DNA from 3 places in the Bacillus paranthracis genome. Region 2 is predicted to be linked to each of the others. Evidence: a T-box and tRNA genes for the amino acid it is inferred to sense, from the RefSeq annotation. Region 2 holds a T-box; the other regions hold tRNA genes.
What was found. The T-box of region 2 lies ahead of alaS (alanine--tRNA ligase). A T-box ahead of a tRNA ligase gene usually reads a tRNA of that ligase, here a tRNA-Ala.
Positions count from the first base shown of each region.

Region 1: it has a tRNA-Ala gene. The T-box ahead of alaS (alanine--tRNA ligase) is inferred to sense a tRNA for this amino acid. The anticodon was not compared.
Region 3: it has a tRNA-Ala gene. The T-box ahead of alaS (alanine--tRNA ligase) is inferred to sense a tRNA for this amino acid. The anticodon was not compared.

Region 1 covers NZ_CP101135.1:4,617,223-4,629,571, forward strand. Annotated here, with positions in the region: gene glgB (1,4-alpha-glucan branching protein GlgB) at 1-1,142, opposite strand, end outside; gene NLJ82_RS23910 (CalY family protein) at 1,613-2,218, shown strand; gene NLJ82_RS23915 (S8 family serine peptidase) at 2,251-6,474, shown strand; gene NLJ82_RS23920 (L-lactate dehydrogenase) at 6,654-7,598, opposite strand; tRNA gene NLJ82_RS23925 (tRNA-Glu) at 8,254-8,325, opposite strand; tRNA gene NLJ82_RS23930 (tRNA-Ser) at 8,332-8,422, opposite strand; tRNA gene NLJ82_RS23935 (tRNA-Asn) at 8,430-8,504, opposite strand; tRNA gene NLJ82_RS23940 (tRNA-Ile) at 8,512-8,588, opposite strand; tRNA gene NLJ82_RS23945 (tRNA-Gly) at 8,599-8,669, opposite strand; tRNA gene NLJ82_RS23950 (tRNA-Lys) at 8,683-8,758, opposite strand; tRNA gene NLJ82_RS23955 (tRNA-Thr) at 8,769-8,844, opposite strand; tRNA gene NLJ82_RS23960 (tRNA-Phe) at 8,859-8,934, opposite strand; tRNA gene NLJ82_RS23965 (tRNA-Asp) at 8,947-9,022, opposite strand; tRNA gene NLJ82_RS23970 (tRNA-Met) at 9,024-9,100, opposite strand; tRNA gene NLJ82_RS23975 (tRNA-Ser) at 9,128-9,220, opposite strand; tRNA gene NLJ82_RS23980 (tRNA-Ile) at 9,238-9,314, opposite strand; tRNA gene NLJ82_RS23985 (tRNA-Met) at 9,319-9,395, opposite strand; tRNA gene NLJ82_RS23990 (tRNA-Ala) at 9,416-9,488, opposite strand; tRNA gene NLJ82_RS23995 (tRNA-Pro) at 9,505-9,578, opposite strand; tRNA gene NLJ82_RS24000 (tRNA-Arg) at 9,589-9,662, opposite strand; tRNA gene NLJ82_RS24005 (tRNA-Leu) at 9,666-9,754, opposite strand; tRNA gene NLJ82_RS24010 (tRNA-Gly) at 9,771-9,845, opposite strand; tRNA gene NLJ82_RS24015 (tRNA-Leu) at 9,875-9,955, opposite strand; tRNA gene NLJ82_RS24020 (tRNA-His) at 9,978-10,053, opposite strand; tRNA gene NLJ82_RS24025 (tRNA-Thr) at 10,063-10,138, opposite strand; tRNA gene NLJ82_RS24030 (tRNA-Val) at 10,143-10,218, opposite strand; rRNA gene rrf (5S ribosomal RNA) at 10,223-10,338, opposite strand; rRNA gene NLJ82_RS24040 (23S ribosomal RNA) at 10,441-12,349, opposite strand, start outside.
Region 2 covers NZ_CP101135.1:4,110,476-4,122,824, forward strand. Annotated here, with positions in the region: gene NLJ82_RS21295 (peptidase U32 family protein) at 1-1,086, opposite strand, end outside; gene NLJ82_RS21300 (peptidase U32 family protein) at 1,105-2,034, opposite strand; gene NLJ82_RS21305 (O-methyltransferase) at 2,042-2,683, opposite strand; gene mltG (endolytic transglycosylase MltG) at 2,886-3,956, opposite strand; gene NLJ82_RS21315 (DUF1292 domain-containing protein) at 4,172-4,450, opposite strand; gene ruvX (Holliday junction resolvase RuvX) at 4,463-4,876, opposite strand; gene NLJ82_RS21325 (IreB family regulatory phosphoprotein) at 4,880-5,146, opposite strand; gene alaS (alanine--tRNA ligase) at 5,223-7,865, opposite strand; T-box leader at 7,906-8,125, opposite strand; partial or broken gene NLJ82_RS21335 (PH domain-containing protein) at 8,348-8,692, shown strand; gene NLJ82_RS21340 (AI-2E family transporter) at 8,732-9,799, opposite strand; gene NLJ82_RS21345 (hypothetical protein) at 9,976-10,188, shown strand; gene NLJ82_RS21350 (YrzQ family protein) at 10,224-10,352, opposite strand; gene NLJ82_RS21355 (YrzR-like zinc ribbon domain) at 10,371-10,559, opposite strand; gene recD2 (SF1B family DNA helicase RecD2) at 10,687-12,349, opposite strand, start outside.
Region 3 covers NZ_CP101135.1:780,004-786,623, forward strand. Annotated here, with positions in the region: rRNA gene NLJ82_RS03840 (23S ribosomal RNA) at 1-1,112, shown strand, start outside; rRNA gene rrf (5S ribosomal RNA) at 1,214-1,329, shown strand; tRNA gene NLJ82_RS03850 (tRNA-Val) at 1,335-1,410, shown strand; tRNA gene NLJ82_RS03855 (tRNA-Tyr) at 1,419-1,502, shown strand; tRNA gene NLJ82_RS03860 (tRNA-Gln) at 1,514-1,588, shown strand; tRNA gene NLJ82_RS03865 (tRNA-Lys) at 1,593-1,668, shown strand; tRNA gene NLJ82_RS03870 (tRNA-Leu) at 1,683-1,763, shown strand; tRNA gene NLJ82_RS03875 (tRNA-Gly) at 1,793-1,867, shown strand; tRNA gene NLJ82_RS03880 (tRNA-Leu) at 1,884-1,972, shown strand; tRNA gene NLJ82_RS03885 (tRNA-Arg) at 1,976-2,049, shown strand; tRNA gene NLJ82_RS03890 (tRNA-Pro) at 2,060-2,133, shown strand; tRNA gene NLJ82_RS03895 (tRNA-Ala) at 2,149-2,221, shown strand; tRNA gene NLJ82_RS03900 (tRNA-Ser) at 2,242-2,334, shown strand; tRNA gene NLJ82_RS03905 (tRNA-Ser) at 2,386-2,478, shown strand; tRNA gene NLJ82_RS03910 (tRNA-Met) at 2,506-2,582, shown strand; tRNA gene NLJ82_RS03915 (tRNA-Asp) at 2,586-2,661, shown strand; tRNA gene NLJ82_RS03920 (tRNA-Phe) at 2,671-2,746, shown strand; tRNA gene NLJ82_RS03925 (tRNA-Thr) at 2,756-2,828, shown strand; tRNA gene NLJ82_RS03930 (tRNA-Trp) at 2,835-2,905, shown strand; tRNA gene NLJ82_RS03935 (tRNA-Ile) at 2,916-2,992, shown strand; tRNA gene NLJ82_RS03940 (tRNA-Asn) at 3,001-3,075, shown strand; tRNA gene NLJ82_RS03945 (tRNA-Glu) at 3,077-3,148, shown strand; gene NLJ82_RS03950 (CBS domain-containing protein) at 3,279-3,698, shown strand; gene NLJ82_RS03955 (DUF3965 domain-containing protein) at 3,993-5,144, shown strand; gene NLJ82_RS03960 (hypothetical protein) at 5,369-5,707, opposite strand; gene NLJ82_RS03965 (SH3 domain-containing protein) at 5,713-6,620, opposite strand, start outside.

The sequences.
Region 1 (12,349 bases), 510 kb from region 2:
TTCATCCAGCCCATATTCCATTTGTAATTGAATCCAAGCCCACCTTCATACGTTGGAGCTGTTACAAGTGGCCAAGCTGTTGAATCCTCTGCTGTCATAAGAAAATCTTCATCCTCTGCAAACACAGCTTCATTTAACTCTCGTAAAAATGAAACAGCGTGCTCATTACTTTGCTCTTGTCCTTCTTTATTCCAGTACAGCATGTTCGCAACTGCATCTACCCTGAAACCATCAATATGGAAATATCTCATCCAAAATAAAGCATTTGAAATTAAGAAATTACGTACTTCCCTCTTTCCTAAATCAAAGTTGACAGTTCCCCATACTGGATTTTCTTGCACATCTTTATCTTTATATTCATAAGTCGGTGTCCCATCAAACAAATATAAACCGTGAGCATCTTTACAAAAATGCCCCGGCACCCAATCTAAAATGACACCGATTCCATATTTATGACATTCATCGACAAAATGCATCAAATCATGTGGTGTGCCGAATCTACTCGTTGCTGCATAATATCCCGTTCCTTGATATCCCCAAGAACGATCATATGGATGCTCAACAAGCGGCATAATTTCAATATGTGTAAATTGATGTTCCACCACATAAGGAATGAGTTCTTCTGCCATTTCCCTGTAAGAGTACAGTGTTCCATCTTCTTTCTTTTTCCAAGAACCGAAATGTAATTCATAAACTGTCATCGCTTCTTTATAAACCGATTTTTTCTTTTTCTTACGACTCCAGTTTTTATCATTCCATTCGTATCCCTTTATATCAAAAACTACAGATGCCGTATTCGGTCTTACTTCTGCATACACAGCATACGGATCTGCCTTAAGAATGACATCACCAGCCATCGTTTCAATCGCATATTTATATATTTCTCTTTCTTCTATATGCGGTATAAATAGGGACCAAATTCCCTCTTCTGTCACTTGCAGCATCTTATGTTGCTCATAATCCCATTCATTAAAATCTCCAACAACACTCATTGCTTTCGCATGAGGAGCCCATACTGTAAATCGTACACCTCGCATCTCATCTTCCGTCACAATATGTGCGCCAAAGATGTTATAACTTTCATAGTACTTTTCTGTATGAAACTCATCTCGTTTCACTTCTTCACAATTTATTACACTCAATATGCTCACCTCACTAAGATGACAGAATTTTTTATACTTTACCAATTCTGCGAAAAACTGAAATATCCTTGTTCATTTATAAAAAATATACGTTTTTTTCTTAAAAATGTTGAATTTTTTTCACATTTCTATATAAAATATCGAATTTTGACGAATATTCATTGAAAACGCTTCATTTTTCACTAGCCTTTCATCTTACTATTTATTTCTCAACCTCTATTTTATTAGCTTCACCCTCTTTTTCATCCTATTTTCCACTTAAAATCGCAACAAAATAATCTGTCATAAAAAAATGTTTCTCAACATTTTTCGTCACAATTGTATTGAAATGGAAAATTGATAAGCATATACTTGTTCTCAATAAAGAACACCGACTTTTCGTAACTACAATTCATAGCGGACTACTATGTTTACTTATTTATCCTTGTTACGAACAGTCGCTATAAAAATTTAATTAGGGGGGCTTTCTTATGTCATTAAAACAAAAGGTTGGAATAGGAGTTGTCACAGCAACGCTTGGCTTATCCCTTACATTCGGCGGTGTATTCGCCTACTTCAGTGATTCGGAAACATCTAGTAACTCATTTCAAGCTGGAACACTAGACCTTTCTATTAATCCAAGTGTAATCGTTGATGTGAAAGATTTAAAGCCAGGTGACTTTATTGAAAAAAATTTCACGCTTGAAAATAAAGGGTCATTGGATATTGCAAAAGTAGCACTTGAAACATCCTATGAAGTTACAGATGCAAAAAAAAATAATGATGGTGAAGATTTAGGCGATCACATCATCGTCAAATTTTTAGTGAATGATGGAAAGCCATCTAATCCAAACGATGATCATGAAATTTTGTGGGAAACAAAACTATCAGAATTAAAAACTATGAAACCTGAAGATGTGGCTACTTCTCTAGAACGTCATAACTTAATAGACGGTATTAAATCTGGTGAAACAGATTATTTACACGTGCTCTTCTCCTTCGAAGACAACGAACAAGATCAAAATAAATTCCAGGGTGATTCCTTACAGCTAAACTGGACATTCCATGCAGAGCAAACACCAGGCACGGAGAAATAAATTTTAAAATATAAATTATCGGAGGCTTATACATGAAAAAGAAAAATCGTTTTGTTACCGGAATTGTCACGGCTGGCGTTCTGCTTTCAACTGCCCTTCCGTTCAATGTACTTGCTGAAAATCCTATTAATCAAATTGACTCTTCAAACGCCCAGTCTTTACTATCAAAACTTTCTAAAGAACAGCGTCAGGCATTACAAACGTTAGATGCCAACCCTGGTTTTACTATCTCGCCAGATATTAATACAAGTAGTTCTGAACCAGTAAATATCATTGTAGAATTTCAAACAGCTCCAGTAAAGATTAATGAATTAAAACAAAAAGAAAAAGGATTACAAGCTGCTCCTGAAAATATAAAAGCGCGTATTGATCAAGAGCATGAGGAATTTCAAAAAGGACTAAAACGCCTTTATCAATTTAGCCCATCAGTAAAGTCAGGGAATTTCCAGTCAGTACAAATTAAACGTTCTTATAAACATGCCATAAATGGGGTTGCGCTGACATTACCTGCAAATACAGTAGAAGAATTGTTACGAATTGGCGTTGTAAAGCGTATTTGGAAAGATTATGAAGTGAAACTAAATTTACCAAAACAAGCAGAGCAAAAAGCACCTCAAAAACTAACAGATAGCATTCCGCAAATTGGGGTCGATAAGTTACATAGCGAGGGCATTACTGGAAAAGGAATTAAAGTTGGTGTATTAGATACAGGTATTGATTACAATCATCCTGACCTAAAAGACGTGTATAAGGGCTATCGCGCAAAACCTGGCGAAGACTCTAGCAGGATAGATCCAAACTCCGTAAAAGGTTGGGACTTTATTAATAACGATGCAGATCCGATGGAAACAACTTATACAGAATGGCAACAATCTGGCGCTCCTGAATTTGATGATCGTGGCTCTTCCTTCTACACAGCCCACGGCACTCACGTAGCAGGTATCGTTTCTGCTCAAAAGAAAAACAAATCAGATTCCGCAGTAAAAGGTGTTGCACCTGACATTGAACTGTATAACTATCGTGTACTCGGTCCATACGGAAGTGGAGCTAGTTCAGGTATTATTGCTGCAATCGATAAATCTATTTCTGACGGTATGAACGTTATTAACTTATCGTTAGGTGACGATAGCAACAATCCGCTTGATCCTACGTCTATCGCTGTCAATAACGCGATGCTTTCTGGTGTTGTTACAGTCGTTGCTGCTGGAAACTCTGGTCCAAATCCAGCGACACTCGGATCACCAGGTGCTTCTCCATTTGCAATTACGGTCGGCGCAAGTGATAGCTCTATTTCCTTACCGAAACTATCAGGTCATGCTGGACAATTACAATTTCCTAACCTAATTTTATTCGGCAAAAACTTCACTGATAAAATAGAAGATTTCAAGGGACAAACTTTACCTATTGAATCTGTAGGAATTGGTACGCCTGACGAGTTTAGTAAAAAAGATGTAAAAGGAAAAATCGCTCTCGTTGCACGCGGTACACTGTCATTTGATGAAAAAATTGCGAATGCAAAACAAGCAGGTGCAAAAGCCGTTATTATTTATAACAATGTAGACGGAGAAATTCCTTTCTACGTTGGCGAAAGTACAAAATACATTCCAGCATTCCGCCTAACGAAAGAAGACGGTGAAAAACTAAAAGCTCAAATCGAACAAGGTAATACATCCTTTAGCTTTGGCGAACTTAGTTACATTCAAACAGAAGGCGATCATCTTGCAGACTTTAGCTCACGCGGCCCTGTTACATCAAATGATGATATTAAACCTGATATTACAGCGCCTGGTGTTGCTGTACTTTCAACAATACCTGAATATATTAACGACCCACAAGAGGGCGAAAACTATGACGTTTCCTATGAGCGTATGCAAGGAACATCCATGGCTTCTCCTCATATCGCGGGCGTTGCTGCTCTTATTTTACAAGAACACCCAGAATACTCTCCATTCGATGTAAAGGCGTCTCTTATGAACACAGCTGATGATTTAAAAGAAAAGTATTCCGTATATGAAGTTGGAGCTGGACGAGTAGATGCATACAACGCCGTTCATACGGAAACAAGTTTTAAAGTGCTAGATACAACAAAAACAGTTGTAAATGATGAAGTAATTGAAGTACCAGAAGAAACCGGATCCATTGCATTCGGGAAGTTCTATCAAAAAGACAGTGAAGCTCTTGAACAAAAACGAAATATAAAAGTGGAAAACCATAATAAACAAGAGAAAAAAGAATTTAAAACAGAAATTTCTTATACACCAGCATCTTCTGCTATTAACGATGCTATCGCAAACGGTGTAAAAGTTTCTGTTCCAGAAACTTTTACACTTGATGCTGGTAAATCAGATGAAATTGAAGCAAAAATTAATGTTCCAGCCGGTGTAAAACAAGGCCGATATGAAGGATATATTCATATTACAAATACGAAAAATAAAGAAGAAACGTATCAAATTCCGTTCTCTATTCGTGTATCAGAGCCTGGTATTGAAAATGCCATATTATCAAGAAAAGCAATTTCAACTGATACATCAAAGTTTAATCCATATGGTGAATCATATGTTCACGGGGCATTCCAATTAAATAGCGAACTTGAAACGTTAGACCTTATCGTGAAAGATTCGAAAACAAATAAAGCACTCGGCTTCATTGGAACATTAAACACGAGTGGCCTAAAAACGGATGTGTATTACTACTTAGAATCCTTCTTTAACGGAAAAGTGTATCCTTTTACAAATGATCCTGCAAAACCAATTGGTGATGAGAAAATCAACTTACCAGAAGGAGACTACACAATTGAGTTTGTTGGCTATGATAAAGCTGGAAAAGCACGTGTGAAAGGTGATTATGTCGTAATTGATAATACACCGCCAGAAGTAAAATTAACTGGATTAAAACCTGGTATTTATGAATTAAATGAAGAAAATTACACAGTAGAAGATGGTAAAAAAGCGTTATGGATTAAAGGAAATGTGTATGATTCAAACGTTGACTACTTAAAAGGAAAAGGATTAAACATTACGCAAGAAGCGAATGGCGTTATGTATTATGACTATTCTCCATACTTGCATAAGTTTTTACCTATTAATGCAAACGGAGACTTTAAAGTTGGCATTACTCCTGAATCCTTTAAAGTGGAAGGTCCAATGAACACAGGCGTATATATTTTCGATTATGCAACTGCAGGTCCTGACTATCCAAGCGGTGTAAATAATTATTGGTTTATCCCGCAAGGAGCTCAATATGCAAAGGCTAGTTATGATAAAAAAGAAGTATATAAAGGGGACGAGTTCACAGTAACCCTAAACGCGAAACACGTAAAACAATTCGTTGCTGGGGCATTTAACGTACAATTCCTAGAGAAGAACTTCAAATTTGCAAATGTGAAATTGAATCCTGCTTTTGAAAAACTCCTTTCTGAAAAAGGGGTAACCGCAAAAATAAATGAATCAAAACTAGAAGAAGGTTCTGTTACAGTAGGCGGGGCTATTGATGATAAAAACTTCGCTGGATTAGATGGTGACTTCCCGTTCATTGATATAACTTTTAAGGTAGAAAATGATGAATTTTATGAAGCAAATGCTCAATTAGATTTATCAGTGTTCGCTTACTGGAAACAAGGTGAATCAGAGCCAAATAGAATGCGTGTCCTTCAAGATCAAACATTCTCAGTTATGTCTTTAAACTCACTAGTAGAAGGAAATATTAAACCTGGTGCATTCTTAAATGAACGTGGCTATTTAGATGAGAAATTCGATTATACAAAGCTTGGCGTAAAAGTATATGCAACTGATTCTTACCGTCATAAGTTTGAAGGCTCACTAGACAAATACGGATACTTCAAACTAAATGGACTTCCTGTTAATAAACGCGACTATAACTTATATGTAGAAGTACCAGGGCATTTAACAAGCCGACTAACAACGAAACTTGGTACTGAAAAAGACGGTAAGCTACTTGGCCAATATTATTATGCACGCCTTGATGAAAACCTTGCAGGTGATGTAAATGGCGATAAAGTAATTGATATAAAAGATGCTGAAATTATCGCTAGCAACTATGGTAAAAAAGGAGTATCTGTGAAAGACGGTGACCTAAATAAAGATGGTATTGTTGACGAAAAAGATATTCGCTTCGTTGAAAAGAACTTCTTGAAAAAAGGTCCCGATGCATCTAAATCACAAACACCTGTTGAAAAATCAAAAAGCGGTACACTGGCAGATATTTTAAAGAAATTAGGATTAACGCCTAAAAAATGATAATAATAAAGAGCACTCTACCCAAAGTAGAGTGCTCTTTTCTATAAACGACCCTGATCCAGCAAAAGGGGTATATTGGGGATATACAAGGGAAACCGGAAAAGGAATTTATATTAAATTATATATAAATCCAGAAGTAAGAAGTAGTTCCCCACTTCTGGATTATTTAGCAATTATTATTATAGTACTGGTGCCATTGTTTCTTTTAATACTTTTACAGAATGAGCAAATTTCGCTTTTTCATCCTCATTTAACTCAAGCTCTACGATTTCACGTACACCTTCACGGTTAATTACAGCTGGAACACCTACGTAAGCATCTTTCTCACCGTATTGACCTTCAAGGTATGCAGATACAGTTAATACGCTGTTCTCGTTGTTTAAGATTGCTTTAGTTACACGAAGTAGTGACATACCGATTCCGTAATAAGTTGCACCTTTACGCTCGATGATATGGTAAGCTGCATCACGTACGTTTTCGAAGATTTTGTCTAAGTCTTCTTGTTTGTACTGTTCGTTGTTAGCTAAGATTGTTTCTAGTTTTTGTACACCGATAGTAGCGTGACTCCATACTGGAAGTTCAGTGTCACCGTGTTCACCAACGATGTAAGCATGAACGTTACGTGGATCTACATCTAAGTAGTCACCTAACATGTAACGGAAACGAGCAGAGTCTAAAGTAGTACCAGAACCAATTACACGCTCTTTTGGTAGACCAGATTCTTTCCAAGTTACGTAAGTTAAAATATCAACTGGGTTAGTTGCGATTAAGAAGATTCCATCGAATCCGCTATCCATAATACCGCGAACGATTTGTTTAAAGATCTTTGTATTTTTCTCAACTAAGTCTAAACGAGTTTCACCTGGCTTTTGTGGTAATCCAGCAGTGATAACTACTAAATCTGCATCTTTACAATCTGCATAGCTACCGCTCCAAACTTTTGTTGGTGATGGAGAGAATGGTACCGCATGGCTTAAGTCCATTGCTTCCCCTTCTGCTTTTGCTTCATTAACATCTACTAATACGAATTCTTCAGCTACACCTTGGTTGATCATTGAGTAAGCGTAACTACAACCTACAGCTCCTGTTCCTACTAATACTACACGATTGATACCTTTTTTCATGGTAATTTCCCCTCTCTATTGTTCACATATATTTTTTTATGATTGTTTAAGTAATTAATTAAAATACTAATTTAATGTTGTTTAACTTCTTTACATTCATATTGTAGCACGTATTATTGTGAATTACTTCACAAATTATGACCTATTTGTGAACTTTTTCACATAGAGTGTAAAGTTATTAGAATAGGTGTGGAATCCATTTCAATGGAGGCGTTTTCTTTAGATTGTGAACGTGAAATAGTTCCGTTTTATCGGTAAGTGAAATTATATCGACGATTATTTAAATATATCAACGATTTTTATAATATATCGATCGTAAATCAAATTATATCGGCGATTCGACAAGGAATATCGACTTACCGACAAAACTCGACAATAATGACAACATAAAAAAGCTGTCTTCAGTAGATTACCTACTGAGAGACAGCTTCTTCTATATATTATTTATTTTCCGCGGTAGTTCCTAATGCAGCATGCTTTATTTGAACAACCCGTATTTCGATTTTATTATTCAACTGTATCTAATAACTCTACAACTAATTCCTTAGGATCTTCCCAGCTATGATATATTTCTAAGTGCCATTTCGTTAATGACCTTGAGTATCACTTTTACACAACAAAAAAGAGATAGCAGATTATGCTATCTCTTTTAATATGACCCGTACGGGATTCGAACCCGTGTTACCGCCGTGAAAGGGCGGTGTCTTAACCACTTGACCAACGGGCCAATTACTGGCAGAGAAGAAGGGATTCGAACCCTCGCACCGCGTTCGCGATCTACTCCCTTAGCAGGGGAGCCCCTTGAGCCACTTGGGTACTTCTCTATAAATATGGCTCCGCAGGTAGGACTCGAACCTACGACCGATCGGTTAACAGCCGATAGCTCTACCACTGAGCTACTGCGGAACAATTATGGTGGGCCTAAATGGACTCGAACCATCGACCTCACGCTTATCAGGCGTGCGCTCTAACCAGCTGAGCTATAGGCCCATAATTGAAAAGCGGGTGAAGAGAATCGAACTCTCGACCAGAGCTTGGAAGGCTCTTGTTTTACCACTAAACTACACCCGCATTAAATTGTAAATGGTGAGCCATGAAGGACTCGAACCTTCGACCCTCTGATTAAAAGTCAGATGCTCTACCAACTGAGCTAATGGCTCATTTTGAAAGTGGTGCCGGCTAGAGGACTTGAACCCCCAACCTACTGATTACAAGTCAGTTGCTCTACCAATTGAGCTAAGCCGGCTTGCGACTTCAAAATGGTGGCTCGGGACGGAATCGAACCGCCGACACGAGGATTTTCAGTCCTCTGCTCTACCGACTGAGCTACCGAGCCTTTATGTAAAAATGGCGGTCCCGACCGGGGTCGAACCGGCGATCTCCTGCGTGACAGGCAGGCATGTTAACCACTACACCACGGGACCTTGGTTGCGGGGACAGGATTTGAACCTGCGACCTTCGGGTTATGAGCCCGACGAGCTACCAGACTGCTCCACCCCGCGACGATAAAATATTTAATTAAGAAAAAATGGAGGAGGTAGAGGGATTCGAACCCCCGCGCGACTCTCGCCGCCTGTCGGTTTTCAAGACCGATCCCTTCAGCCGAACTTGGGTATACCTCCGAGATATAAACTTCTAATGGTGGACCTTGTAGGACTCGAACCTACGACCGGACGGTTATGAGCCGTCTGCTCTAACCAGCTGAGCTAAAGGTCCTTTATGGTAGCGGCGGAGGGGATCGAACCCCCGACCTCACGGGTATGAACCGTACGCTCTAGCCAGCTGAGCTACACCGCCATAAATGATATTAAAATAAGTGGAGCCTAGCGGGATCGAACCGCTGACCTCCTGCGTGCAAGGCAGGCGCTCTCCCAGCTGAGCTAAGGCCCCATGTTTTTTGGGAATATCGGGAAGACAGGATTTGAACCTGCGACCCCCTGGTCCCAAACCAGGTGCTCTACCAAGCTGAGCCACTTCCCGTTAATAAAAGCGCGCCCGAGAGGAGTCGAACCCCTAACCTCTTGATCCGTAGTCAAACGCTCTATCCAATTGAGCTACGGGCGCATATGGTGCCGAGGGCGGGGGTCGAACCCGCACGGTGGTCACCCACCGCAGGATTTTAAGTCCTGTGCGTCTGCCTGTTCCGCCACCCCGGCATGTCATATTGAAAATTGGAGCGGAAGACGGGATTCGAACCCGCGACCCCAACCTTGGCAAGGTTGTATTCTACCACTGAACTACTTCCGCAAGACATGTATGAGTTATTTAATTAAAAGTGCGGGTGAAGGGAGTCGAACCCCCACGCCAAAGGCGCCAGATCCTAAGTCTGGTGCGTCTGCCAATTCCGCCACACCCGCATATTAATTTATTTAAGAAAAATGGGGCGACTGATGGGAATCGAACCCACGAATGCCGGAGCCACAATCCGGTGCGTTAACCACTTCGCCACAACCGCCATGATTTCTGGTGCCGACTAGAGGACTTGAACCCCCAACCTACTGATTACAAGTCAGTTGCTCTACCAATTGAGCTAAGTCGGCTAAATGGTGGAGGATGACGGGATCGAACCGCCGACCCCCTGCTTGTAAGGCAGGTGCTCTCCCAGCTGAGCTAATCCTCCATTTGCCTGGCAACGTCCTACTCTCACAGGGACAAGGTCCCAACTACCATCGGCGCTAGAGAGCTTAACTTCCGTGTTCGGTATGGGAACGGGTGTGACCTCTCTGCCATCATTACCAGACTGTATTCATTTAAGACAAGAATTATTGTAACTCATTTAACTTTGAAAGTCAACAAGTTTTTTTATATTCTTTCAAAACTAGATAACATTGCTTCATATTATATGGTTAAGTCCTCGATCTATTAGTATTCGTCAGCTCCACATGTCACCATGCTTCCACCTCGAACCTATCAACCTGATCATCTTTCAGGGATCTTACTAGCTTACGCTATGGGAAATCTCATCTTGAGGGGGGCTTCATGCTTAGATGCTTTCAGCACTTATCCCTTCCGCACATAGCTACCCAGCTATGCCCTTGGCAGAACAACTGGTACACCAGCGGTGCGTCCATCCCGGTCCTCTCGTACTAAGGACAGCTCCTCTCAAATTTCCTACGCCCACGACGGATAGGGACCGAACTGTCTCACGACGTTCTGAACCCAGCTCGCGTACCGCTTTAATGGGCGAACAGCCCAACCCTTGGGACCGACTACAGCCCCAGGATGCGATGAGCCGACATCGAGGTGCCAAACCTCCCCGTCGATGTGGACTCTTGGGGGAGATAAGCCTGTTATCCCCGGGGTAGCTTTTATCCGTTGAGCGATGGCCCTTCCATGCGGAACCACCGGATCACTAAGCCCGACTTTCGTCCCTGCTCGACTTGTAGGTCTCGCAGTCAAGCTCCCTTATGCCTTTGCACTCTACGAATGATTTCCAACCATTCTGAGGGAACCTTTGGGCGCCTCCGTTACACTTTAGGAGGCGACCGCCCCAGTCAAACTGCCCACCTGACACTGTCTCCCGGGTCGATAAGACCCGTAGGTTAGAATTTCAATACAGTCAGGGCGGTATCCCACCAGCGCCTCCACCGAAGCTAGCGCTCCGGTTTCAAAGGCTCCCGCCTATCCTGTACAAACTGTACCAAAATTCAATATCAGGCTACAGTAAAGCTCCACGGGGTCTTTCCGTCCTGTCGCGGGTAACCTGCATCTTCACAGGTACTATAATTTCACCGAGTCTCTGGTTGAGACAGTGCCCAAATCGTTACACCTTTCGTGCGGGTCGGAACTTACCCGACAAGGAATTTCGCTACCTTAGGACCGTTATAGTTACGGCCGCCGTTTACTGGGGCTTCAGTTCAGAGCTTCGCTTACGCTAACCCCTCTCCTTAACCTTCCAGCACCGGGCAGGTGTCACCCCCTATACTTCGCCTTACGGCTTCGCAGAGAGCTGTGTTTTTGCTAAACAGTCGCTTGGGCCTATTCACTGCGGCTTTCCGTTAAGAAAGCACCCCTTCTCCCGAAGTTACGGGGTCATTTTGCCGAGTTCCTTAACCAGAGTTCTCTCGCACACCTTAGGATTCTCTCCTCGCCTACCTGTGTCGGTTTGCGGTACAGGCACCTTTTATCTCGCTAGAAGCTTTTCTTGGCAGCGGGGAATCAAAGACTTCGCTCCATAAGGAGCTTCCCCATCACAGCTCAGCCTTTACGATAAGCGGATTTGCCTACTTATCAGCCTAACTGCTTGGACGTGCACAACCAATCGCACGCTTCTTCTATCCTTCTGCGTCCCTCCATTGCTCAAACGATAAAGAGGTGGTACAGGAATATCAACCTGTTGTCCATCGCCTACGCCTGTCGGCCTCGGCTTAGGTCCTGACTAACCCTGAGCGGACGAGCCTTCCTCAGGAAACCTTAGGCATTCGGTGGACGGGATTCTCACCCGTCTTTCGCTACTCATACCGGCATTCTCACTTCTAAGCACTCCACCAGTCCTTCCGGTCTGACTTCACTGTCCTTAGAACGCTCCCCTACCACTGATACCATTCGGTATCAATCCGCAGCTTCGGTGGTGTATTTAGCCCCGGTACATTTTCGGCGCAGAGTCACTCGACTAGTGAGCTATTACGCACTCTTTAAATGGTGGCTGCTTCTAAGCCAACATCCTAGTTGTCTAAGCAACTCCACATCCTTTTCCACTTAATACACACTTTGGGACCTTAGCTGGCGGTCTGGGCTGTTTCCCTTTTGAC
Region 2 (12,349 bases):
ACGTTGCTCAATCGTTACGATGCCCGTTTCTTCATTATAATCTAACACTAAACCAGCGAAATCATACGTTGTTTTCTTACTATGATTTCCAAACATTTGCTCTTGATGTCCTGGAACCCCTTCAAAGAATGCAGGAGCTGTATCACGATTTGCACATTTATCAAGCTCATCTAACCATTCTTGTTTAAACTCAAAGTTATCAGGATCCGCACAATATGCATCAATTACTTTACGGTATACTGTCGCTACAGTAGCTACGTAATGGATTGATTTCATACGTCCTTCAACTTTTAAGCTATCAATTCCAATTTCAATCATTTTCGGAATTGATAAAATTAAATTTAAGTCTTTTGGACTCATTGCAAAGTGAGCATCTTCTTCTTGAAATAGAGGAAGCTCTTTTGCATCTTTATGTTGTGATACTGTTTGAACTAAATCATAGTCCCAGCGACAAGATTGACAACAACCACCACGGTTAGAGTCACGCGCTGTCATATGGTTACTTAGCGTACATCTTCCTGAATATGCGATACACATTGCACCATGGACGAATGCTTCAATTTCAATATCCACTTTTTCTTTAATCTCTTTCATTTCTTCATAGCTTGCTTCACGAGCTAATACAAGACGATGTAAACCTTCTTCTTTCCAATACTGTGCTGCTTTCCAGTTGGATAGTGATTGCTGTGTGCTTAAATGCACCTCAACAGAAGGCGCTACACGTTTACAAGTCTCAATGATAAGCGGATCAGCAACGATAATTCCCGTTACGCCAGCTTTTTCAATCCCTTTTAAATATTCCTCTAGCCCGTCCATATTTTCATTATGTGCAAAGATATTTGTTGTTACATATATTTTTGCTCCATATTTCTTTGCAAATTCCACACCTTCTGCCATTTCTTCCAGTGTAAAGTTACCTGCATTCGAACGAAGACCAAATTCTTGTCCACCTAAATATACAGCATCTGCCCCGTAATGGATAGCTACTTTTAATTTTTCTAAGTTACCCGCAGGGATTAACAGTTCAGGTTTCTTCACAATAACGCGTTTGCCATCGATCACTCGTGAAATTTCTTGTACAGTCATTTCCTACACCCTCCTCGTTTAGTAAACCGTCTCTTTAAAGAAGAATCCTGTATCTAACGGACGATTCACCGGTTGCATTTCTTCTATCTCTTTATATAAGTCGTCTTTCACGTCGTAATACGCATCACGATCTTCTACACATAAATCAATTGCTTTACGATATTTCTTCGTTACCTCAATAATGTATGCAGAGCTTTTTAGTACACCATCAACTTTTAAGCTATCAATTTCAGCATCAATTAGCTCTTCTAACTCATCGATGAAACAAATATCATTTGGACTCATAATGTGAGTACCATTTTCATCTTCATAAATTGGATATTTATTGTTACGCTCTGGGTCATATAAGAACATATTCTCTTCATATTTTTTCTTTTCAATGTCAAGATGACGTCCTTGATACTCAAAGTAGTTTCCTACTAACGAACGCTTCGACTGGAACATACAAGTCATACCGTGAATTTGCACTTCAAGTTCCACTTCAGCATTTTCTTTTAATTCAACAATTTCATCTAAGCTAAGCTCGCGAGCTAATACAGCACGTTTTGCTCCTCTTTGTCCCCAGTAGTTACAAGTAAACCAGTTTGTTGCTGTTGTTTCTGTATTCCAGTGCAATTGCATATTTGGCGCTACTTCGCGAACCGCCATTAATACTGCTGGATCTCCGAAAACAATTGCATCTACATGTACTTCGTTTAAAAATGCAACATAGTCTGTTAATTCTTCTACTTTATCGTTGTGGAACATAGCGTTCATTGCTACGTATACTTTTACACCATTTTCATGTGCAATCTTCACAGCTTGTTTCACATCTTCACGTGAAAATTCCCCTGCTAAACGTAAACCAAACTTTTGCTCACCGATCATTACCGCATCTGCTCCTGCTTTCGCAAGAGGTTCGATATCCGCCACTGCTTTTGGTGTTACTAACAATTCTGGTTTCTTCATACCTTGGTCACCCTTTCTTTTTACTAACAGCTACTCCATCACCAATTGGGAAAATCGTTGTATCATATCCTTCATGGTTCATAAGCCATTCATTGTACGTCTTAATACGACGGATTAAACCACGTGTACGTCTGTTTTCAATTTTCTCTTTCGTCGTTACAAGGCCATGGTACATAACATTATCTGAAATAATTACGCCACCAGGATTTAATAACGGTTCATATAAGTCAAAAAAGCGACGATATTGTCCTTTTGCTGCGTCAATAAAAATAACGTCAAATGTTCCATGTTCTTCTACTTGCTCGCCTGTTTCTAACGCATCACCGTAAATAACGGAAATACGTTCTTTAACTGGTGAACGTTCTATATATTCAAGTGCTTTTTCATATCGATCGCGATTGCGCTCAACTGTCACAATGCGAGAATTTGGAATAGCTTGCATCATACGAATACTAGAATAGCCAATTGCTGTACCTAGCTCTAAAATGCTCTTCGGTCCAATTAAACGTAAAAATTGCAACATAAATTCCATTCCAAGTCGATCCATAATTGGCACATGATTTTCTTTCGCATAGTCTTCCATTTCAAGAATTAATTTATCTTTCGGATCAATAAATGATAATAGGTACTCGTTAACTGCATCCTCCATAATGGTCCTCCTTATTTACATGGAGAAGTGCCTCTATGACGTCTTTTCACACATAGAATGCAATAAAAATACAAGCCAGCTTTATCCTTAGCTTGTACGTCCCGTTTTGATATTAAAAACGATTCTTCTGCCAGTTTTTAACCCGATATATTTTACCACAAAAAAGAGGGATGTGCGACCTTTTTCGCTATCCCTCCCCATTTCACTGCTTTTTCGTAATATATTTTTGCTTTAGTGCATTATGCTCTTCCAATGTTTTCGCATAGTACACTTCACCAGTTGGTGCAGCTAAGAAATAATAATAATCTGTTTGCGCAGGCTCTAGCGCTGCTTCCACTGAATGTTTACCAGAGTTTGCAATCGGGCCCACCGGCAATCCTTTCACAACGTACGTATTGTACGGTGAGTTTATCTTTAAATCTTCGTATAATACACGTTGTTTATGCTTTCCAAGTGCGTATAATACCGTTGGATCCGTTTGAAGCGGCATACCTTTTGCTAAACGATTATAAAAGACACTAGAGATCTTTTGACGATCTGTAAAGCCTGTTGCCTCTTCTTCAATAAGTGAAGACAATGTTAAAAGCTGATGCACATCCCAGTTTTTCGCTTTCATTTTTGCTTCGTTTTGAACAATAATTGCATTCGTTTTCTCAAGCATTTGGATAACAATTTCTTCCAAAGTTGTATCTTTTTTATAGAAAGAGTACGTCGCAGGATATAAATAACCTTCTAATGGATATTTAATATTGCTATCAAAGATTTTATCCGTTAACAGCTTGGGATACTTTTGCTGCATTTTTTGAATAAATGCTTTATCGTTTAATTGACGTACAACATCATCTTTATTCCATTTTAATTCGTTTGCAACCGTTTCTGCAATTTCAGTTACTTGTGCCCCTTCTTTTACCGTCACTTTATAAAGTGCTGGACGATGTACATTACCAGATGACATTTGCTCAATAACATCTTTTGCACTCATTGAAGGATTTAATAAATATGTACCCGCTTGTAAATTTTTAGATTTAGCCTTTGTATAAAAACTAAAAACTGTACCGTTTTTCACAGCACCTTTTTCTTCTAAAATCTCACCAATTTTACTAGTAGATGATCCCTTTGGAATTTCTACTTCAATCTCTTTTTTATTCCCGCTATCAACCGGTCCTAATGCGGATGAAATATACGCATAGACTGAACCACAAACTAAAAGCAGTGCAATAATCGAAAATAAAAAAATGCGTCTGCGCTTCTTTTTCACTTGATTCTCTACCAAAACTCTTCCTCCTTATTCAATTGTAGGCCATATGTACATCTTTCTATACAAAACGATGAAAAATCACAATACATTTACCTATCATTTTTGACAGATACTTTATTTTCTACAATCCGTCTCATTATACTACAAAGGATTACGCAGTTTCGACAAAAAATCTTTCATTTTACATATAAAAAAGGCGGACGATATACCGTCCACCTTTTCAGTACTTATTATTCAGCTTCTTGCTCATCAGCAATAGTGTTAAATGTTTCTTGTACCATTTCCCACTCTTCTTCAGATTCGATTGGAAGTAATACTCCGCCCTCTTCTTCATTTTGCTCATAAGCCATTGCATCATAAATTGGGTCTCCATCTTCGTCTACTTCACCGATTGGAGAGAAGATTACGTATGATTTTTTACCAAATTTTTCAGCATCAAAAGTGAAAATAATTTCACATAAATGTTCGTTACCTTTTTCGTCTACAATTGTAATTTGACGTTCTTCCATTTTGGTCACCTCTTATTTTCTATCTAAAAATCCTTGTAAGATTACGACTGCAGCCATCTTATCAATTACTTGCTTTCGCTTCTTACGGCTTACATCGGCTGAAATGAGTAGACGTTCCGCTGCCATCGTTGACAAACGCTCGTCCCACATTACAACGTCTAATTGTAACAGCTCTCGTAGGTTTTCTGCAAATTGTTGGCATGCTTCACCACGCGGGCCAATTGTACCATTCATATTTTTAGGTAAACCTACTACTATCTTGTCCACATCATACTGTTTTACTAACTCAGAAATGCGGTCAAAACCAAATTGACCTCGTTCTTCGTTAATCTTGATTGTTTCAAGCCCTTGCGCTGTCCAGCCCATTTCGTCACTAATTGCAACTCCGACTGTTTTTGTACCTACATCTAAACCTAATATCCGCATAAATTACTCCTCACGATGATGTTTCAAGTAAGACTTCACAAGCTCTTCAATTAATTCATCACGTTCAAGCTTGCGAATGATGCTTCGTGCATCTTTATGGCGAGGTATGTATGCTGGGTCTCCACTTAATAAATAACCGACGATTTGGTTAATCGGATTATAGCCTTTTTCTTGAAGTGCATCATACACAGTTAAAAGTACATCATTTACATGGACACTCTGTTTTTCATCTTGAATGCTAAACTTCATTGTTTTATCAAAACCGTCCATTTCAAGCACCTCACTTATATAGTAAGTATAGGGAGAAGAACTTCTCCTCTCCCTACCATTGTACACTACTATCTGTTTATTTTGAAACAGATTTAACGTACTCTTGTACAAATGCTAAAGCTTCCTCAACTTGCGCTGGGTTTTTACCGCCCGCTTGTGCCATATCAGGACGGCCACCACCGCCACCGCCACAACGAGAAGCTACTTCTTTCACAAGTTTACCAGCATGGTAACCTTGGCTAATTAAATCTTTCGTTACGCCAGCTAAGATGTTTACTTTGTCATCATTTACAGACGCTAATACGACAACCGCAGATTCTAATTTATTCTTCAGATCATCCATCATCGTACGTAAGTTATTCATATCTGCAACATTTACTTTCGCTGCTAATACGTTCACGCCATCAACTGTCATTACAGAATCCGTTAAGTTTCCAGCTTCGATATTGCTTAATTTCGCAGCAAGAGATTCATTTTCTTTTTGCAGTTGTTTCACTTCAGCAAATAGACCATCAACTCTTGTTAAAATATCTTTCGGATTTGTTTTCATTTTTCCTGCTGCTTCTTTTAATAAACCTACTTGATCGTTCATTAATTCGTATGCAGACTTACCAGTTACTGCTTCAATACGACGAGTTCCTGCACCGATACCAGACTCAGCAACGATTTTGAAAATACCGATAGAAGCTGTATTATCAACGTGACAACCACCGCAAAGCTCTAAGCTGTAATCGCCAACTTGTACAACGCGTACAACATCTCCGTATTTTTCACCGAATAATGCCATTGCGCCCATTTCTTTCGCTTCTTCGATTGCTTTTTGAGAAATCTCAACATCAATACTTTCCCAAATTTTCTCGTTTACAATACGCTCAATTTTTTCTAATTCGTCAGCTTGTACTTGACCGAAGTGAGAGAAGTCAAAGCGTAGACGTTCAGAAGTTACAAGAGAACCTGCTTGGTTAACGTGTGTTCCAAGTACGTCTTTTAATGCTTGGTGTAGTAAGTGAGTCGCTGTATGGTTCTTCACAACGCTACTACGGTTTTTCGTATCGATAATAGCTTTTACAGCCGCATCTTTCGTTAATGTACCTTCTTCAACTACAACTTTGTGCAAGTTTTGGCCGTTTGGTGCTTTTTGTACGTCTTTTACAAGAACTTTCACGCCATCAGCAAGAAGATAACCACGGTCTGCAATTTGTCCACCGCTCTCAGCATAGAATGGTGTTACATCAAGCATTAATTGTCCTTCTTCACCAACTTGTAAGCTGTCTGTGTATTCACCGTTTTTCACAAGTGCAACAACGTTACTTTCTGTTGCAACTGTACCGTAACCAACGAACTCGCTCGCTACTTTCACTTCTCCAAGGACACCGCCTTGAACTTGCATAGAATCAACATCTTGACGAGCAGCACGTGCGCGCTCACGTTGTTTTTCCATTTCATTTTCAAAACCTTCATGATCAACAGTCATACCAGCTTCTTCGGCATATTCTTCTGTTAATTCAATTGGGAAACCGTATGTGTCATATAGACGGAACGCATCTACTCCAGAAATAACCGTTGTTTTTTCTTCTTTAGCTTTTGCGATAACTTCAGCTAAAATTGCTTCACCATCATGAAGTGTTTCGTGGAAACGCTCTTCTTCATTTTTCACAACTTTTGCAATGAAATCTTTCTTTTCAAGTACTTCTGGATAGAAGTCTTTCATTACTTCTCCAACAACCGGTACTAATTCAAACATGAATGGACGGTTGATGTTTAATTTCTTCGAATAACGAACCGCACGACGTAATAAACGACGTAATACATAACCACGGCCTTCGTTAGATGGAAGAGCACCGTCACCAACAGCGAATGTTACTGTACGGATATGGTCAGCAATTACTTTAAACGCCATATCTTTTTCTAAGTCACCATTACGATATTTCTCACCAGAGATTGTTTCTGTTGCACCAATCATTGGCATGAATAAGTCTGTGTCAAAGTTTGTAGGCACATCTTGAACGATAGATGTCATACGCTCTAGACCCATCCCTGTATCGATGTTTTTCTTAGGAAGTGGTGTATATGAACCGTCTGGATTATGGTTAAATTGAGAGAATACAAGGTTCCATACTTCTAAGTAACGCTCATTTTCTCCGCCTGGATATAATTCTGGGTCACTAAAGTCATTACCGTAAGCTTCTCCGCGGTCATAGAAAATCTCTGTATTCGGTCCACTTGGTCCTTCACCGATATCCCAGAAGTTTTCTTCTAAGCGGATGATGCGCTCTTTTGGAACGCCCATTTTCTCATTCCAAATTGTGAATGCTTCTTCATCTTCTGGATGGATTGTAACTGATAGTAATTCTTTATCGAATCCGATCCATTTGTCGCTCGTTAAAAATTCCCAAGCCCAAGTAATTGCTTCTTCTTTGAAGTAATCACCGATTGAGAAGTTTCCTAACATTTCAAAGAATGTATGGTGACGAGCTGTTTTCCCTACGTTTTCAATATCGTTTGTACGAATTGATTTTTGAGCATTTGTAATACGTGGATTTTGCGGGATTACACGTCCATCAAAATATTTTTTTAATGTTGCTACACCACTGTTAATCCATAGAAGAGATGGATCTTCATGTGGAACTAGTGATGCACTAGGTTCTACTGCATGTCCTTTTTCTTGGAAAAAGTCTAAAAACATTTGACGAATTTGTGCGCCTGTTAGTTGTTTCATTGTATTTTCCTCCTTAAATATAAAAAACTCCCGCCCCTATAAAAGGGACGAGAGTTAACTCGCGATACCACCCTAATTATGAATTGATTGCTATATGAATCAATTCATCACCTCATGGTGCCGTAACGTGGCAAGACGGCAGTGATTAGCTGCTCTCAGGATTAGCTTTCTGTTACCCTTCATTTAAAGCTTCTTTCAGCCATATGGAAGCTTCTCTCTATAAATGGACTGTAACGTACTTGTTCCGTCATTGATTTAATGTATTATATGACTAAATATAATAGAATTCTCTTAAGTTTGTCAATCTAGATAATCATTTATATTATATCAATTACTTATTAATCATAGCTATTCTACTATTCATTCTTAACAGCCTTTTCATATATTATGCATGTATTAATAAATTGTACTACTCCCACGCAATTTTCTGAATATTTTATTTTTGTTATAATTAAATTATTAATAATAAAGGAGCGATTATAATGACAACCTTATTGAACAAAGCTAAAAATATGTTAACGACTGATGAAACAATATTGTTTTACGTAGCCTGTTCACTAGACATATTTATTTATCGTTCCGTCGCAAGGCCAGGATTGCTAATTTTAACAGACAAACGGCTCTTCTTTTATGGACCAGATGTAAGTAAGAACCCTTTATTTGAAGAGTACGCTTTCGCAAAAATTTCAAATTTAAAAGAACAAAAGCGGCTTTTCAGCAATCAAATTGTATTTATGTATGATAATGAATGAAAAAAAATAAAACATATTCAAACAAATGATGTAAGCTCTCTCGTTCAAAAAATAAACGAACAACTCTCTAAATAATGATAAGCCCTCTACTTTTATAAGTAGAGGGCCTTCCTATTACACATCTTCTTTTTTCCAAAGAGGCCTTACATGAACAATCACTGTACGAATGACCGCTAAAACAGGAACTGATATTAATAACCCTACAATTCCTGCCACTTCTCCCCCAACTAGTAGTGCAAGCATAATAACGACAGGATGCATGCGAAGCGACTTACCAACGATATAAGGGGATAAAATGTTACTTTCTACGAATTGCAAAATAGCAATCGTAATCCCCGCTTTAATGAGTAAACTTGTTGATACCGTTGCTGCAATCATCAACGCTGGAATCGCTCCTAAAATAGGGCCAAAGTATGGGATTATATCTGTTATCCCGATGATGATGCCAAGTAATAATGGATATTTCATACCGATAAACCAAAAAGAAAGAACCGATACTCCTCCTAATACTAAACAAACGAATAACTGTCCGCGAATATAACTTCCAAGTGATTTATCTATTTCTTTCGCCAGTATTTGCCCCGTACTACGCCACTTACTCGGGACTAGTTTCCAAAAAATATGATAAAATTCGCCGTAATCTTTTAATATGTAAAATACAATGAACGGAATCAAGAAAATAATGAGTAACGAATCCAGTACACCACGAGCTGTGCTCATCACTTTATTTAAAAGCGCTTGTATCTTCGTCTCTACTCCAATAAAAATTTGTTTCACCTTTTCATGAATAAATGATGGAAAATTCGCTGTTTGTTCTGTAACACCATCCATCCAAGAATCATACATTTTTGTAAACTGCGGGAATTGTTCATTGATTTCTTGTAATTGCTTAATCACAACCGGCGTTCCTTTATAAATTCCATAACCAATTCCGCCAAAGAAAAGGATGTAAATGAGCAAAATAGCGAGTGTGCGCGGCATCCCTTCCTTATGAATTTTTTCAATTAAAGGATGCAATAAATACGCAATGAAACATGCAATAAGAAACGGTGTAATGGCCACTTTACATACAAAAATAATCGGTGCCCATAGCGGCTTAATTTTTAAAAAGACGAGCAAACAAAGAAAAACAAGTAACAATAACCCTAAACGATATATCCAAATGATTTTAAGATTCTTCACACGAAAAACCTCCTCCACCTTTATTTTGAAAATAAATAGGGTAGGTTATGTGCAAAAGTTTTAAAATCTTTTCGTGCAGACCATACTGTTTTGTAAAGATGTACATATACATAACATAACAAGGACAACCACCCCTAAGAATGCAGCATGAAACATTATAATCAGGAGGGCTCATAATGGTTTTATTTATGCTCATATTATCTGCACTTTTTATGATTCTTGAATGGATTTGTATCGGGTTTGGTATTTGGAAAGGCTTCTTTATTCGTTCCTCACGAAAAGAAAAAGCGAAGCAATTATTTCATTACGGAATGCTTGGCGTTGGATGTTACGGCCTATCTTATCTCTTCTCTGAAATTGGACTTTTATATTTGCATACAAGTGCATAAAAAAACTCCCTTATCATGAAGGGAGTTTTTTACGCTTATAAATAAGATTTAATCATCTTACGTGCTTTTTTTATATTACGTTTTGAAAATACATCTTGTTTGCGAGCATATTGATATGCTGCCGCTCCAACACCTAATGCGATTAATGAATTGCGTAGATTCAAAGTAAATCCCCCTTTTCGTTATCCGATCGTTCTTTCATTCTCATCAAATAAATCATCAAGAGAGCTTAGTGAACCATCTTCTTCTACTTGATGCGTATGGATTTTCCCCTTTGAAACCGATAATTCGATATAACAATTCCAGCAATAAAATTGGTTGACACCTATTTTTCCAATGTCTTTTCCTTTGCAATTTGGACAAATAAACATATGGCGTTCATCTCCTTACAGTCTCCCGGATTCTATTCGCCATTATGTCCAAACTGCATTCATTTATACATTGCTGGATCCTTTCAACGTTATACGTTTGAAAGTTTCACTATATAATTTCACCTTGTTACATAAAATCATACGGTGAAATGTTTTCCACGTCCATTTCTTCGCCGTTAACCGTTACCATCTGTACTTCTCCTTGTGATTCTTGCAATCGACTAGCTAAAGTCGTTTGACGCATTGCATCATCAAGGCGATTTACACCAGACTGGAAAGCAGCTTCCTCCCCGCAAATAATAAGGAACTTCTTACTTCTTGTAATACCAGTATAAATTAAATTACGACGTAACATACGATTATAACTTTTTACTATCGGCATAATCACAATCGGAAATTCACTACCTTGTGATTTATGAATCGAACAGCAATAGGCATGTGTAATTTGATTTAAATCTGGTTTTGTATATGTTACCTCAATTCCATCAAATGAAACGATAATCATATCTTGTTGCTCAACGTTCTCTTTCGCATAAAACACCGAAACAATTTCGCCGATATCACCATTAAACACTTGGCTCTCCGGCTGATTAACAAGTTGCAAGACTTTATCGCCTCTTCGGTATACAACATCACCGTAAGCAATTTCTTTACTCTTTTCCCTTTTCGGATTAAACACTTCTTGCAACGCTTCGTTTAGTACATTAATACCCGCCGGTCCACGATACATCGGGGCTAATACTTGTACATCTCTTGCGCTAAACCCTTTTGTCTTCGCATTCTCACAAACCTTCTTAACAACCTCAACAATTTGAGCTCCTGTACAACCGATAAATGAACGATCTTTTTGGTTTTGCGCTAAATCTGGTGGGAGCGTTCCATTTTTTATCGCATGGGCAAGTTGAATTACTGATGAACCTTCCGCTTGACGATAAATCTCAGTAAGCTTTACTGTTGGAACTGCACCTGCATTCAATAAATCTTTTAATACTTGTCCAGGTCCTACAGATGGTAATTGATCTTCATCGCCTACAACGATAACTTGAATGTTAGTCGGCAATGACTTAAACAGCTGATTTGCAAGCCAAATATCAACCATTGAAAATTCATCAATAATGAGTAATTTCCCTTGTACCGGATCTGTTTCATTCCGCTGGAAAGACCCTTCTGGCGTCCAGCCAAGTAAACGGTGAATTGTACAAGCTGGAAGCCCTGTTGATTCACTCATTCGCTTCGCTGCCCTTCCTGTTGGAGCCGTTAATAATATCGGAAATGGATTATCATCACTGTATTCATTCGGATTTAACGATAGCCCGTGAAGTGACGCATACATTTCAACAATTCCTTTAATAACTGTTGTTTTTCCTGTTCCTGGTCCACCTGTCAATAACATCATCGGTTTATGAAGTGCCGTTTGAATTGCTTCTTGCTGAAACGGTGCATATTGTACGTTCAGTTGTTCTTCAATTTCACCTAATGTTTTTAACACTTCTGCCTCTGGAAATGAAGGTGTTTCTTCTTGATTCATAAGCCTGCGAATGGACTTTACAACACCTTTTTCAGAGTAGAATAACGTTGCTAAATACACTCGCTCTTCTTCTATGATGACTTTCCCTTCACTTTGCATCGTTTCAATACAACCTACAATATCTTCCTCAGTCACTCTTCCTTCTTGATTGTTTAAAAGTGACATCGTTTCTCTTACAAGTTGGTCTTTCCTCATATAAACGTGACCAAGTTGTAATGAGACATTCTCTAACGTGTAAAAACATCCTGCGCGTACACGGTCG
Region 3 (6,620 bases), 1.9 Mb from region 2:
CACAGCTCTCTGCGAAGCCGTAAGGCGAAGTATAGGGGGTGACACCTGCCCGGTGCTGGAAGGTTAAGGAGAGGGGTTAGCGTAAGCGAAGCTCTGAACTGAAGCCCCAGTAAACGGCGGCCGTAACTATAACGGTCCTAAGGTAGCGAAATTCCTTGTCGGGTAAGTTCCGACCCGCACGAAAGGTGTAACGATTTGGGCACTGTCTCAACCAGAGACTCGGTGAAATTATAGTACCTGTGAAGATGCAGGTTACCCGCGACAGGACGGAAAGACCCCGTGGAGCTTTACTGTAGCCTGATATTGAATTTTGGTACAGTTTGTACAGGATAGGCGGGAGCCTTTGAAACCGGAGCGCTAGCTTCGGTGGAGGCGCTGGTGGGATACCGCCCTGACTGTATTGAAATTCTAACCTACGGGTCTTATCGACCCGGGAGACAGTGTCAGGTGGGCAGTTTGACTGGGGCGGTCGCCTCCTAAAGTGTAACGGAGGCGCCCAAAGGTTCCCTCAGAATGGTTGGAAATCATTCGTAGAGTGCAAAGGCATAAGGGAGCTTGACTGCGAGACCTACAAGTCGAGCAGGGACGAAAGTCGGGCTTAGTGATCCGGTGGTTCCGCATGGAAGGGCCATCGCTCAACGGATAAAAGCTACCCCGGGGATAACAGGCTTATCTCCCCCAAGAGTCCACATCGACGGGGAGGTTTGGCACCTCGATGTCGGCTCATCGCATCCTGGGGCTGTAGTCGGTCCCAAGGGTTGGGCTGTTCGCCCATTAAAGCGGTACGCGAGCTGGGTTCAGAACGTCGTGAGACAGTTCGGTCCCTATCCGTCGTGGGCGTAGGAAATTTGAGAGGAGCTGTCCTTAGTACGAGAGGACCGGGATGGACGCACCGCTGGTGTACCAGTTGTTCTGCCAAGGGCATAGCTGGGTAGCTATGTGCGGAAGGGATAAGTGCTGAAAGCATCTAAGCATGAAGCCCCCCTCAAGATGAGATTTCCCATAGCGTAAGCTAGTAAGATCCCTGAAAGATGATCAGGTTGATAGGTTCGAGGTGGAAGCATGGTGACATGTGGAGCTGACGAATACTAATAGATCGAGGACTTAACCATATAATATGAAGCAATGTTATCTAGTTTTGAAAGAATATAAAAAACTTGTTGACTTTTAAAGTTAAATAAGTTATAATGATTCTTGTCTTAAATGAATAGAGTCTGGTAATGATGGCAGAGAGGTCACACCCGTTCCCATACCGAACACGGAAGTTAAGCTCTCTAGCGCCGATGGTAGTTGGGACCTTGTCCCTGTGAGAGTAGGACGTTGCCAGGCAAAATGGAGGATTAGCTCAGCTGGGAGAGCACCTGCCTTACAAGCAGGGGGTCGGCGGTTCGATCCCGTCATCCTCCACCATATATGTCGGAGGGGTAGCGAAGTGGCTAAACGCGGCGGACTGTAAATCCGCTCCTTCGGGTTCGGCAGTTCGAATCTGCCCCCCTCCACCATTCTTAATTAATGGGCTATAGCCAAGCGGTAAGGCAACGGACTTTGACTCCGTCATGCGCTGGTTCGAATCCAGCTAGCCCAGCCATTAAGAGCCATTAGCTCAGTTGGTAGAGCATCTGACTTTTAATCAGAGGGTCGAAGGTTCGAGTCCTTCATGGCTCACCATTTTAACAAAATATGCGGGTGTGGCGGAATTGGCAGACGCACTAGACTTAGGATCTAGCGCCTTTGGCGTGGGGGTTCGACTCCCTTCACCCGCACTTTTAATAAAATAACTCATACATGTCTTGCGGAAGTAGTTCAGTGGTAGAATACAACCTTGCCAAGGTTGGGGTCGCGGGTTCGAATCCCGTCTTCCGCTCCAATTTTCAATATGACATGCCGGGGTGGCGGAACAGGCAGACGCACAGGACTTAAAATCCTGCGGTGGGTGACCACCGTGCGGGTTCGACCCCCGCCCTCGGCACCATATGCGCCCGTAGCTCAATTGGATAGAGCGTTTGACTACGGATCAAGAGGTTAGGGGTTCGACTCCTCTCGGGCGCGCTTTTAATAACGGGAAGTGGCTCAGCTTGGTAGAGCACCTGGTTTGGGACCAGGGGGTCGCAGGTTCAAATCCTGTCTTCCCGATATTCCCAAAAACATGGGGCCTTAGCTCAGCTGGGAGAGCGCCTGCCTTGCACGCAGGAGGTCAGCGGTTCGATCCCGCTAGGCTCCACTTTATTTATTATATGTCTCGGAGGTATACCCAAGTTCGGCTGAAGGGATCGGTCTTGAAAACCGACAGGCGGTGAGAATCGCGCGGGGGTTCGAATCCCTCTACCTCCTCCATTTTCTTTTAAAATGGTTTAGACATAAATAATAAAATATTTTTTCCTTCATGGAGGTATACCCAAGTTCGGCTGAAGGGATCGGTCTTGAAAACCGACAGGCGGCGAGAGTCGCGCGGGGGTTCGAATCCCTCTACCTCCTCCATTTTTTATAAAGTAAATATTTTATCATCGCGGGGTGGAGCAGCACGGTAGCTCGTCGGGCTCATAACCCGAAGGTCGCAGGTTCAAATCCTGTCCCCGCAACCAAATGGTCCCGTGGTGTAGTGGTTAACATGCCTGCCTGTCACGCAGGAGATCGCCGGTTCGACCCCGGTCGGGACCGCCATTTATGTTTGGCTCGGTAGCTCAGTCGGTAGAGCAGAGGACTGAAAATCCTCGTGTCGGCGGTTCGATTCCGTCCCGAGCCACCATTTTTTTATGCCGACTTAGCTCAATTGGTAGAGCAACTGACTTGTAATCAGTAGGTTGGGGGTTCAAGTCCTCTAGTCGGCATCCTTTAGGGGCATAGTTTAAAGGTAGAACTGAGGTCTCCAAAACCTCCAGTGTGGGTTCGATTCCTACTGCCCCTGTAAAGTATATGGGCCTATAGCTCAGCTGGTTAGAGCGCACGCCTGATAAGCGTGAGGTCGATGGTTCGAGTCCATTTAGGCCCACCATATATTATTCCGCAGTAGCTCAGTGGTAGAGCTATCGGCTGTTAACCGATCGGTCGTAGGTTCGAGTCCTACCTGCGGAGCCATGGCCCGTTGGTCAAGTGGTTAAGACACCGCCCTTTCACGGCGGTAACACGGGTTCGAATCCCGTACGGGTCATAAAAAAAGAGTCAGCATATTGCTGACTCTTTTTTATTGTGCGTTCATTCTCCTTTATCAACTGATTTTCCTGAAATAAATAAAGGGATTTAGGAAAAGCTATGGTATGTATAAAAAGGAGGAGATACAAATGACACGAGTGAGAGACTTGATGAGCACTCATATTGTACAGTGTACACCGTTAGACAATGTATATGAAGCTGCTGTAAAGATGAAAGAAGAATCGATTGGATTGATCCCGGTTGTTGAAAATGAACAAGTTGTTGGTCTTGTTACGGACCGAGATTTAGTTGTTCGAGGGATTGCTGAAAAACATCCTGGATCTAATAAAATTACAAATGTAATGACAAAAAACATTGTTTCAGTTTCTCCAGATGATCCTATTGAAAAGGCTACAGAGTTAATGGCACAGTATCAAATTAGACGATTGCCAGTAGTTGAGAGTGGTCAACTCGTTGGGATGTTAGCACTAGGAGATTTAGCTATAAAAGAATCGGCAGATGATCAAGCGGGATTTGCTTTAAGTGAAATATCAGAGCATACGGAATGAAGTGAGACTTTAATTAGTGTAATACGTTACGTATAAAAATCAGATACATTATTCTAGTATATAGGGTTAAGCTAATATGTTAGCATGATGTATCTGAGCCATTATATAATAAGTATACAGTTAGTAATTTCGACAGTTTATTTAAATTTGTCATTCCTAATTATAAATAAGAGAAAAAATGATATACTGATAGATATAAGTATTATGATTGATTTCGAATATAACAATATTCATTGTTAATGATGTGATAATGGATTAATATTTCCTATGTAGATAAAAGGGAAGGGGAATTATATGAAGGCTGTACAGCGCGATCCAAATTGGAATTTGGTTACAGATACATATATAGAACCAAATAATTTCGCTGAATTATTTTCTTTGCTTGTACCTTGTCATCCAAAAGGTGAAGGGAAAGAACGAACTATATTAGTGTGGAAAGAAAAAGAATTTTATAAAGAAGAAAATTTAGCGGCATTTATCGTATATGGAATGAATAAAGCAAAGAATTTACCGCAATTTCATAAAGACGAAATTCCAACTTTAGTACGTATTCTTCGCTTATGCCAAGAAATTGGTTGGTATGAAGAAGCGAATACTTTTATGGTAACTCAAGGGCTAGCTGAGTTTGTTCATACTTCATTGGAATATGAAACGTGGGATCTTTTGACGCAGGCGGTTGCTTTAAACTATTTAATAATTAAATATCGTATTGGTGAATTAACTGATGGAGATGTAGAAATTTGGGATAGAGTTAAATTTAATGAGAAATGTATAACAGACTGTAAACATTTATTATCCCATAAAGAAGTATTAGAATTTACATTTTTTTATATGTGTAAGAGAGCTAAGTCACTATCAAAAGAGCAATTAAATAGTGATATGATGAGTTTAGCGATGTATTGTAATACTTTTGTTTATGACTTATATACATATGATTTATTACGAAAGTATCGTAAGTGTACAGACTTTCTATCATATTATGGACCTAGTCAAGCGGTGTTAGCTTGCCAAAGGGCTGTACTTTCTCAAATTTCAGATCGATTAGACCCACTCAAGACTACTCATGTAGATGATTATTTATATGTAATGAAAGATATGATGGAGCATATGACGATAGGAATAATGGATCGATATGATCATTTTATTGGAAAATTATTATCATATGTGCCATTTTTTGAAATGATCCAAGTTCCACAACATGCATATTATTGTGAAGAATTATTGTATATTTGTAAGGGCATTAAATATAAAGAAGAAATATTACGCAATTATATATTTATACAATTACATGACTGTTTACCATCTTTCTTTAAACTGTTTCTTAAAAATAAGCGTTATGCAACGATTCATGATATTCTGTTCTATTGGTGTGATGATGAACAAAGAATGAGCTTAGAGAAAAAATATAATCTTAGCTTTATTTATGAAAAATATGCTTGTGGATAAAGAGCACTTTCTATATAAATTAAAAAGGATCTCAATTGTGAGATCCTTTTTTTATTAGTAAAGCAAGGAGAATGTAATTAAGACGAGAAATAACATTCCATAAAGGAGAAATTGTGCCGTATAGCTTCCTTGTATACCAAAAAAAGTATTTGTTTTTTTATATAAATTCAATATATATTTTATCGGATTATCTTTGAAAGATTGGTACACAGTGTCTCCTCTTTCTAAGCTTCTTGTTCGTGTTTTTTGTTATTAGGGACATGAATGTATCTAGCTATGAATAATAAAACAGCCATAAAAAATACGGGAAATACGGTAGATAAATAAAAACTATTACTAATAATATTTGTTATTAAAGCACTTAATAGAAAAATGGCATTATAAATATGGGCAATTTTTTGTTTTAGTTGAACTTGAAAAGCTTCCATCATAATTTCTAAAGCAACAAAAGCAATGATAATAGATAAAAATACAGTATTTGTATTATAAATTACTAAGCAACAGATTAGGCCTAAAAAGGCTAAGTATTCAATTAAGAGAGGTATATTGATATTGCGTGGCATACAATTTACCTAACTAAATATGGCAGTGGGTTTACTGCATTTGTTTTTTCAAAATTCCATTCTCCATTGTGTAATTCAAAATGAAGATGTTGCCCGTATGAATGACCTGTGTTTCCCATATGACCTACTAATTGTCCAGCTTGTACTTGATCACCAGCTTGTACAGTGCGATCTTTCATGTGAGCATAGACTGTTGTATATAATTTCCCGTTTATTTGATGGGCGATGAACACAACATTGCCATAGCTAGCTGAATAATATGATTTCACGACTTTACCTGCCGCAGCAGCCTGGATAGAGACATTACCCTGAGCTGCGATATCTATACCATAATGCATTTGTTCCCAGCGCATATCAAATGTTGAGCTAATTTTTCCTTGAGTAGGGAATTTGAAAACGGCTGGAATGGAAGTAGGTTGAGTCGTTTGAGCTTGTGATTGCGTTTGATTTTGCACTACATAATGCTTTGCCACATATCCGTATCCTGTGCCAAAACGAATTTTATACCAAGTTCCTACAGTTTCCACTACTTGTAATTGTGTACCATTTTGTAATGAACCAAGTAGTGCGCTACTTGTACTAGCGTTGCTACGCACATTAAGTTTAGGTGTTGCAACTGTGTATTTCGTATTATTTTGAACTGTGATGCCTTTTACTAAAGGCTGTGAACCATTAGATACGAATGCCTTTTGTACGTAACCTGTTTTGCCATTATGTAAAATTTTATACCATTCACCTTGTTCTTCTTGAATAGTAATGAATTTCCCATTTGGTAATACATCTAAAATTGAAGATTCTAAATTAGGTTCAGAACGAACGTTTAATGCATTGGCATTGACGATATATTGATTATTAGATTGAAGTTTGTTTTTTAGTAGAATAGAATCTTTTTGTACGTAACCTACTTTATTAT